Regions from separate parts of the Mesorhizobium sp. BR1-1-13 genome, predicted to be linked through region 3. Evidence: predicted binding sites of a transcription regulator. Region 3 holds the regulator's gene; each other region holds the start of a gene.

Region 1 (3,276 bases), on a different contig from region 3:
CCTGCATATGAGTGAAGCCCGGCATCACCGTCGCGGCGTGCTGCTCGGCCCGCTCCAGCAACGCACCGATCAGGCCCTTCAAGGCCTCGGCGACGCGAAAGCACTCGTCCTTGACCCAGAGCCGGAGGTCCACTGCAACTTGGTCGTTGCGAGAGCGGGCCGTGTGCAGCCGGCCGGCGGCCGGACCGATCAGCTCGGCGAGGCGGGCCTCGACATTCATGTGGATGTCTTCCAGCCTGGTCGAGAATTCAAACGTGCCCGTCTCGATCTCTTTCAGGATCGTGTTCAGGCCGTGAGCGATTTTTTCTTGATCGGCCGCCGAAATAATGCCCGTTTGCGCCAGCATCGCGCTATGGGCGATCGAACCTCTGATGTCCTGCGCGTAGAGTTTGCGGTCGAACGAGATCGACGCGTTGATCGCTTCCATGATCGCGGCCGGACCCGAGGCAAATCGTCCGCCCCACATCTGGTTGCTGGTCTTCTTGTCGCTCATGGCTATAAAACCCGTGCTTCGGAGCAGTTTTGAGAAAATGGCAGACGGAAACAGATTTTTCCCGGCCCCGCGCCTGATCCTCGCCGCCCTGGTGGCGGGAGCGCTGGCCGGCGCGGTCGCGGTATATGTCAGCGAGAGCCGGTCTGGCAACAACGCCGCGCCGCAAGTCGCCGTGGGCGACAGCAACGACGATGTCGCCTGCGCCGCCAAGAGCGAACGCGCCAAGAAGATCGCCGCTGCCGCCACCGGCGAGGTCGCGGCCCTCTTGCCCGCCGATCCGCCGCAATCGATGAAGGGCCTCGCCTTCAACGGCCCGGACGGCAAGCCGATGACCATCGCCGACCATGCCGGCAGGACGGTGCTGCTCAATCTGTGGGCGACATGGTGCGCGCCATGCCGCGCCGAAATGCCGGCGCTGGACGCCTTGCAGAAGGAAAAGGGCAGCGATGCGTTCCAGGTCGTCGCCGTCAATGTCGATGCCGGCGACGATGTGAAGCCGAAGAAGTTCCTTAGGGATACCGGCGTCGAGGCGCTCGGCTATTACCGGGATTCGACGATGGCGCTGTTCAACGACTTGAAGACGCGCGGCCTGGCGCTCGGCCTGCCCGTCACCATGCTGATCGACGGCGAAGGCTGCCTGATCGCCCATATGAACGGCCCGGCCGAGTGGTCGGGGCCGGACGCCAAGCGGCTTGTCGAGGCCGCGCTCAACCCGTCGGGCTGAGCACGGGACGGGAATTTTCCAACGCATCGACCGAGCTTTAAACCGACGCCTTTTTCAGCGTTGTCATGTCAGTGTTGTCATGCGCTGTTAGACACCGTCCGTCGGTGAGGTCGCTGACCGTCTCGACGCAGGTCCCTGGTACACCAATTCAAACAGCAAGCCGCTATGCAATCCTTTCCGGTCACTTCTATCCGGAGGTCCACGCTACTTTAGCCGGAAGTGAAGTGCGCTTGCCCGCAACAAAACCGTTGTCCGCTGCGCGCGAACGACACATAGTGCCATTGCGGGAGTGCCCCTTTCGCCAATGACAAGCAATGAAAACGGGAGACGAAACATGAAGTTCTTTGGCTTCGCAGCCGGTGTCGCCGTGACCCTGCTTTCCACAACCTCCGCCTTCGCCGTCACGCAGATCAGCTGGTGGCACGCCATGACCGGCGCCAACGCAGAGGTCGTCGACAAGATTTCCAAGGATTTCAACGCCAGCCAGGGCGACTATCAGATCGTTCCGGTTTTCAAGGGCACCTATCCCGAAACGCTGAATGCCGGCATCGCCGCCTACCGTGCCGGCCAGGCGCCCGACATCATCCAGGTGTTCGATGTCGGCACCGGCGTGATGATGGCGGCCCGGGACGCGATCAAGCCAGTGGCCGAGGTGCTGACCGGCGCCGGGATGAACTTTGACAAGAGCCAGTATCTGCCAGGCATCGTCGGTTATTATTCGACGCCGGACGGCACCATGCTGTCCTTCCCCTACAACTCCTCCTCGCCGATCCTCTACTACAACAAGGACATCTTCCAGAAGGCGGGTCTCGACGTGAACAACCCGCCCAAGACCTGGAACGAGGTGTGGGAGGATGCCAAAAAGATCAAGGCGAGCGGCGCCGCCGCTTGCGGCTACACCTCGACCTGGCTGACCTGGATTCACCTGGAAAACTTCGCGGCGTGGAACGATGTGCCTTGGGCCACGCAGCAGAATGGCCTGGCCGGCGGTGATGTCGAACTCAAGATCAACGCGCCGATCTTCGTCAAACATTTCCAGGCGCTCGCGGATCTGGCCAAGGACGGCACCTTCAAATATGGCGGGCGCACCTCCGAAGCCAAGCAGATATTCCTCGCCGGCGAATGCGGCATCTTCACCGAATCCTCGGGCGGGCTGGGCGACATCGTCAAGTCGGGCATGAACTACGGCATCGGCCAGTTGCCCTATGACAGCGACGCCAAGGGCGCACCGCAGAACACGACGCCGGGCGGCGCCAGCCTTTGGGTCTTCGGCGGCAAGTCCGACGAGGAATACAAGGGCGTCGCGGCCTTCTTCGCCTATCTGTCCAAGACCGATGTGCAGGAATATCTGCACCAGAAATCGGGATATCTGCCGGTGACGCTCGCCGCCTATGAGGCGACGAAAAAGTCCGGCTTCTACGACAAGAATCCCGGTCGCGAGACGCCGATCCTGCAGATGACGGGCAAGGCGCCGACCGACAATTCGAAGGGCGTGCGGTTGCCGAACCTGCCGCAGGTGCGCGACATCCAGAACGAGGAGTTCGAAAAGATGCTTGCCGGCCAGGAAACCGCCCAGCAGGCGCTCGACAATGCGGTCACGCGTGGTAACGCGGCGATCAAGGAAGCGCTGGGGAATTAGGGCGCGGGCGGGCGTATAGAGTTATAATCCTTGCTCCACGAGGCCCCCTTCCGCCCTGCTGGGCATCTCCCCCTCAAGGGGGGAGATCGGCTGTCGCGACCGGTTTCGGAAATTGCCAAGGCTGAATGGCAGCCGTCGCAGGAACTGCCAATCTTCTTCCAAGACGGGGAGATGTCCGGCTGGACCGAGGAGGGCGTCGTAGAATGCCGTTCGGTTGACTATTTCCATGCTGGAGCGGCGCATTGACCCCGCGCGTCGTCTTTCCCAACAAGGTCTTGCCCTACCTCCTGGTGGCGCCGCAACTTGCCATCACGCTGGTGTTCTTCTATTGGCCGGCCGGGCAGGCGCTCTACCAGTCGATGCTGCGGCAGGATCCGTTCGGGCTGAGGAGCAGGTTCGTCTGGTTTGCCAATTTCCGCA
Region 2 (3,276 bases), on a different contig from region 3:
TTGAGCTTGTCGGTCATCGCCGATTCGATGAAGCCCGGGGCGACACAGTTGACGGTTATGCTGCGGGTGGCGATCTCCTGCGCCAGCGATTTGGAAAAACCGATCATGCCGGCCTTGGAGGCGCAGTAGTTGGTCTGGCCGGGATTGCCGGTGACGCCGACCACCGAGGTAATGTTGATGATGCGGCCGTGGCGACGGCGCATCATCGGATGGGTCAGCTCACGCGTCAGCCTGAACACGGCAGTCAGATTGACTTCAAGCACGCTGTCCCAGTCGGCGTCCGACATGCGCACGAACAGTCCGTCCTTGGTGATGCCGGCATTGTTGACCAGGATATCGACGCCCTCGAGATCGGCCTCCGCTTTCTGGCCCAGCGTCTTGACCTCGTCGCGGTTCGACAGGTCGGCCGGAAACAGCTTCACCCGGTCGCCAAGTTCGGCGGCCAGCGCCTCCAGTTTCTCTATACGCGTGCCGTGCAGGCCGACGACGGCGCCCTGCGCATGCAACACCCTGGCGATCGCCTCGCCGATGCCTCCCGACGCGCCGGTGACAAGTGCCTTGCGGCCGGTCAGTTCGAACATGTGTTTTCCTCTTTGGTTTTCGGAAGCTCAGCGAGCAACCTCATCTGTATACGTCGTGCCGGTGTCCGATTGCCATCACCAACGGAATATCTTCAGCGATACAAGCCGCGCCATCAAATTCACACGCGGCGCTTCACCCGAGCGCCGCCAATGCGGCCTCGACCTCCGCCGCGGTTCCGACCGATGTCGTGGCGATGTCGCGGTTTATGCGCCGGGCCAGCCCTGAAAGCACTTTTCCCGCGCCGACTTCATAGAGCGTGGTGACGCCGTTCGCGCCGAACCACTCCACCGTCTCGCGCCAGCGCACGCGGCCGATCACCTGTTCGAACAGACGGCGCGCAATGATTTCGGGATCGCTGGTCGGAGTGACCGTGACATTGGAGACGAGCGGCACGACAGGCGCGTTCTTGGTTACCCCGGCCAGCGCTTCCCGCATGATCTCGGCGGCAGGCGCCATCAGCGCCGAATGGAAGGGCGCGGAGACCTGCAGCATCAGCGCCCGCTTGGCGCCCTTCTCGGTGCACAGTTTGGCGGCCAGTTCGACCGCTGCCTTGGCGCCGGAAATAACCAGCTGGCCACCGCCATTGTCGTTGGCGATCTGGCAGACCGATCCTTTGGCAGCCTCGGCGCAGGCGGCTTCGACATCGGCCTGCTCCAGCCCGATGATCGCCGCCATGGCGCCTTCGCCGGCCGGCACCGCCGCTTGCATGGCATTGCCGCGGATGCGCAGCAGCCTGGCGGCATCGGCAACCGAGACGAAGCCGGCGGCGGCGAGCGCCGAATACTCGCCCAGCGAATGGCCGGCGACGTAAGCGACCTTGTCCTTCAGCGAAAAACCGCGTGCTTCCAAGGCCCTGATCGCGGCCAGCGATACAGCCATCAGCGCCGGCTGCGCATTGGCGGTCAGCGTCAGCGTCTCTTCCGGCCCTTCCCAGATCAGCTTCGACAGGTTTTGGCCGAGCGCGTCGTCGACTTCGCTAAAAACCCTGCGCGCCTCGGGGAAGGCATCGGCGAGGTCCTTGCCCATGCCGACAGCCTGGCTGCCTTGTCCCGGAAAGGTGAATGCAACGGCCATGTGTGGGCTCCCAAAGCTCGGTTCTGCTTGCCTGATACACGAATTTTCCTGCCTGTGACGCAACGCGGCCTGCCAAGTCAAGCCCGGTTCGGCCCGGCCGCTCGGCAGCTTTGCGGGCCGAGTGACTGTTCCAAAAGGCTTTTTGGCGATCACTCCTGATGAAAACCGCTCACGAATCGTTTGCTGGCTCTTCTTATTTCCGCCACAGGCGCTAGCTTTGCGTGACAATTCCATGACAATCGAGTGACGGGTCTGTCGCTGGGTGGGGAAGTTAAAGTGGCTAGGATTTCGAAAGGCGCAGGCAAAGCCGCGCCACAGTTTCTGGAAGACGATCCTTCCACCGGCTACCTGCCGGGACGGAAGTGGCCGACCATACGCTATGGGCTGACCAGCCTGCTGATCGCGGCCGTCCTGGTGTTCGCCATCGAATTGATCGTGCGCGGCGACTTCGGCGGCACGGTTTCCTTCTTCCTGCAGCCGCTCAAACCGGGCTGGACCACGATCGTGGTGTTCGCCCTGGTTCTGATCGGCCTCGATGCCGTTTTCGGCCGCAGCTATCAAAGCCTGATGATCGTCGCGCCGCTGACGCTCTCGCTGGCTTTCATCGGCCATCAGAAATCGCATTATCTCGGCGATCCCCTCTACCCGACCGATTTCCTCTACTCCCGCCAGATCGTGGCGCTGCTGCCGCTTCTGGTGCGTGACCGCCCGATGACTGCCCTTGCCATGGTTGTCGGCATCGTCGCCGGCCTGTCGCTGCTCATCTATGGCTGGCGGGTCTGGCGTCGAAAGGTGCCGATACTCAGCCGCAAGGGCCGTCTCGCCCGGCTGACGCTGGCGGTGCCGCTGCTCGCCTTCTTCGTCTCGATCATGGACTATGCCACCTTCTCCTGGACCCGGGACCGGCTGCAGATCATCCCGATCATGTGGGACCAGAAGGAGAATTACGCCTCCAACGGCTTTGCGCTCGCCTTCGCGCTCAACGTGCCGATGGCGCATGTCTCGGCGCCGCCAGGCTATTCGGCAAAGACGATCGCGGCCATCGACAGGCCGCAGGTGACCGCCTCGGTGCCCCAGGAAAAGCCCGACATCATCGTCGTCATGAGCGAATCCTTCTGGGATCCGACCAAGCTGCCGGGGGTCACCATCACGCCCGATCCGATCCCCAACGTGCGGGCGTTGCGTTCGGGCTCCATGTTCTCACCCGAATTCGGCGGCATGACCGCCAATATCGAGTTCGAGGCACTGACCGGCTTCTCCAACGCCTTCCTGCCGGCCGGCAGCATCCCCTACCAGCAATATGTGCGCACGCCGACGCCGTCGCTGGCGACTTTCCTGAAGAGGGAGGGCTACAGGGCGCGCGCCATCCATCCGGGCACCAACTGGTTCTGGAACCGCGGCGCGGTCTATGCCGATTTCGGCTTCGACGACTTCAGATCGGAAGAGACGCTGCCGCCGATGCAAAAGCGCGGGCCGCTGGCATCCGACGCGGCGATGACGGACGAGATCATCAGCGAGGCCGATGCCAGCGATGCCCCCGTGTTCTTCTTTGCCGTCAGCCTGCAGAACCACGGCCCTTACGAGCCGAACCGCTACTACAACCCGACCCACACCGTGCAG
Region 3 (3,276 bases):
GCGACACCCGCCAGGATGGCGGCTGTGAATCTCTTCATCTTAATCCTCCCTGCGCCGCGTATGGCGCGACCAAACAGGCCCTTAGGCCGGCACAAAGGCTCTATTTTTTCGAGCCTCGAAAAAACACTGATCCATCGTCGGAACGCTGTCAACGCCGATTCTGATGTATTTTGATGCCCTCGGGAATTTTTTTCGAGCTCCGGAATAAATAATGACAGCCAAGGCCGGTTCTGCCAGTATCTGACGGTCGTCGGGGCCTGGGGAGAGAACGCGGCGACCGGGAGGATGCGAGGAACATGTCGGTCGGAATCCGCCACGACGATCTGCGCCGACGCAACCGGGCGATGGTGATCGCGGCCGTGCGCCGTGCCGGGCAGCCATCGCGCACCGAGATTGCCGCGACCACCGGGCTCAGCCATTCCACCATATCGGCGATCTCCTCCGACCTGATTGGCGAAGGCATCCTGGCGCAGAGCAAGCCGAGCGAGGCCGGTGCGCTGAAACGCGGCCGGCCGCAGGTCGGCCTCAGCCTCAACCCTGAAGCCGCGGCGGTGATGACCGTGGTGCTGTCGCTGAATTTCCTCTCCGTCGCAGTCATCGACTATGCCGGGCAGGTGATATCTGAAGAGCAGCGCCGGCTGGACACGCTGACCCTGTCGCGCGAGGCGCTGATCGATGAATGCGTGGCCATCGTCAGGCGGCGGTTCGAAGATCCCGACCTCGACGTCGGCAGCATCGCCCGTATCGCGCTGGCGATCCAGGGCATCACCGACACGGATGCGCGCACCATGCTGTGGTCGCCGATCACGCCGCAGACCGACATCGCCTTCGCCGACATACTGGAGACCGAGTTCGGCATTCCCGCCACCATGGAGAACGATTGCAACATGATGGCGGTGGCGCTGCGCTGGCGCGATCCCCAGCGCTACCGCGACGACTTCATCGCCATCCTTTTGTCGCACGGCATCGGCATGGGCCTGGTGTTGAAGGGTGAACTGTTCACCGGCACCCATTCATCCGGAGGCGAGTTCGGCCACATGATCCATCGCCCCGGCGGGGCGCTCTGCCGCTGCGGGCGGCGCGGCTGTGTCGAGGCCTATGCCGGGAACTATGCCATCTGGCGCAACGCTAGGCAGCTTGGCGAGGACACCGAGCCCGTCGACGTCAGCGACGCCGACATGCGCACCCTGGCGGCCTCGGCGCGCGAAAAGGACGGGCCGGAGCGCGAAGCCTACCGCAAGGCCGGCGAGGCGCTGGGCTATGGCCTTGGCAGCCTGTTCGCCCTGATCGATCCGGCGCCGGTCGCCATGGTCGGCGTCAGCGCGGCCGCCTTCGACCTGATCGAGCCGGCATTGCGCGAGGCGATCGCCCAGACCGCCGGCGGCCAGCACTCGAAATCGATTTCCTTCGACACCGAGCCGAACGAACTGCCGCTGATCCGCGAGGGTTGCGCCATGCGCGCGCTGACCTTCGTCGACCAGGAAATTTTCGCGCCGGGGGCACAAGCGAAATCAGGCATAGGCGAGAACGTTGCGTGACATATCCCTAGTCTTCGCGGATCGCATACCCCGCGCCCCGAATGGTGCGGATCACGTCAGGCATGCGGCCATTGTTGACCGCCTTGCGCAGCCGGCCGACATGCACGTCCACCGTGCGCTCGTCGATATAGATCGTTTCGCCCCAGACATTGTCGAGCAGCTGACTGCGCGAGAACACGCGGCCCGGGTGGCGCATCATGAATTCGAGCAGGCGGAACTCGGTCGGCCCGAGCCGGATCTCGCTCTTCTTGCGGTAGACCCGGTGCGATTCACGGTCGAGCACGATGTCGCCGACCTTGAGCACGCTGGACAGAACTTCGGGCTTGGCGCGGCGCAGCAGCGCCTTGACGCGTGCCATGAATTCCGGGGTTGAGAACGGCTTGACTAGATAGTCGTCGGCGCCGGTGGAGAGACCGCGCACCCGGTCGCTTTCCTCGCCGCGCGCCGTCAGCATGATGATCGGCAGCCGCTCGGTCTCGGGCCGCATCCGGAGACGGCGGCAGAGTTCGATGCCGGAAACCGCCGGCACCATCCAGTCGAGCACAAGAAGGTCAGGGACATTCTCCTGCAAGCGGATCTCGGCTTCGTCGCCGCGCGTCACCACCTCGACCTGATAACCCTCCGATTCCAGATTGTAGCGGAGCAGCACACCCAGCGGCTCCTCGTCCTCCACCACCATGATGCGTGGCGCGATCATCGACTGGTCACCCCTGCCGTCACGCCGCTGGCGCCGACATCGCCGTCTCGTCCTGCTTCGGGCGATTGGCGGGCAATTGCGTGCCGGTCAGCACATAATAGGCATTTTCGGCAATGTTGGTCACGTGATCACCGATGCGCTCGAGATTCTTGGCGCAGAACAAAAGATGCGTGCAGGCGGTGATGTTGCGCGGATCCTCCATCATGTAGGTCAGCAGCTCGCGAAACACCGATGTGTATTTGACGTCGATGCGTTCATCGTCGGCGCGCAGCTTGGCAAGTGCCGCGGAATCGCGCGCCGCATACTCCTCGATCACCCCTTGCACCTGGATCAGCACCAGCTGCGCCATGACATCGATGGAGTGCGACAGGTCGCGCGGCGTGGCGGCCAGGCCGACGGTGCCGACGCGCTTGGCGATGTTCTTGGCGAGATCGCCGATGCGTTCGAGATCGCCCGCCATGCGGATCGAGCCGACGACATGGCGCAGATCGTCCGCCATGGGCTGCCGCTTGGCGATCAGGGTGATGGCGCGGTCGTCGAGTTCGCGCTGGCGCGCATCCATGATCGCGTCGTCGGAGACGACGCGCTGGGCGAGCGCGTTGTCGGAATTCAGGAGCGCCTTGGTGGCGCCGCCGACCATCGATGAGGCGAGATCGCCCATGTCGCGGATCAGCCTGCTGATCTGTCCGAGATCTTCGTCAAAGGCTGCGACTGTATGTTCGGCCATGATCTTGGTCCTCGTGTGCGTGGGATCAGCCGAAGCGGCCGGTGATATAGTCCTGCGTGCGCTTCTCGCGGGGCGACGTGAAGATCTTCTCCGTGCGGTCGAACTCGACCAGCTCGCCCAGATACATGAAGGCGGTCTGCTTCGATACGCGCGCCGCCTGCTGCATGTTATGGGTGACGATTACGATCGTATAATCGGCCTGCAGCTCGTCGATCAGTTCCTCGATCTTGGCGGTCGACAGCGGATCGAGTGCCGAGGCAGGCTCGTCGAGCAGGATGACCTCTGGCTTCACGGCCACCGTGCGGGCGATGCAG

What was found. Region 3 encodes PhoB, which activates phosphate uptake and scavenging genes when phosphate is short. Its sites were predicted from a motif close to TGTCATNNANCTGTCAT; they were not measured.
Region 1: ugpB (sn-glycerol-3-phosphate ABC transporter substrate-binding protein UgpB) is a predicted target of PhoB. The motif match lies at 1,279-1,295, and genes of this name have one in related genera.
Region 2: LB533_RS10355 (LTA synthase family protein) is a predicted target of PhoB. The motif match lies at 1,878-1,894, and genes of this name have one in related genera.

Annotation. Positions count from the first base shown of each region.
Region 1 covers NZ_JAIUIH010000019.1:57,369-60,644, forward strand. Annotated here, with positions in the region: gene argH (argininosuccinate lyase) at 1-493, opposite strand, end outside; gene tlpA (thiol:disulfide interchange protein TlpA) at 531-1,217, shown strand; gene ugpB (sn-glycerol-3-phosphate ABC transporter substrate-binding protein UgpB) at 1,552-2,856, shown strand; gene ugpA (sn-glycerol-3-phosphate ABC transporter permease UgpA) at 3,099-3,276, shown strand, end outside.
Region 2 covers NZ_JAIUIH010000003.1:548,014-551,289, forward strand. Annotated here, with positions in the region: gene fabG (3-oxoacyl-[acyl-carrier-protein] reductase) at 1-581, opposite strand, end outside; gene fabD (ACP S-malonyltransferase) at 715-1,656, opposite strand; gene LB533_RS10355 (LTA synthase family protein) at 1,933-3,276, shown strand, end outside.
Region 3 covers NZ_JAIUIH010000001.1:39,456-42,731, forward strand. Annotated here, with positions in the region: gene xylF (D-xylose ABC transporter substrate-binding protein) at 1-38, opposite strand, end outside; gene LB533_RS00210 (ROK family protein) at 297-1,538, shown strand; gene phoB (phosphate regulon transcriptional regulator PhoB) at 1,546-2,235, opposite strand; gene phoU (phosphate signaling complex protein PhoU) at 2,255-2,962, opposite strand; gene pstB (phosphate ABC transporter ATP-binding protein PstB) at 2,988-3,276, opposite strand, start outside.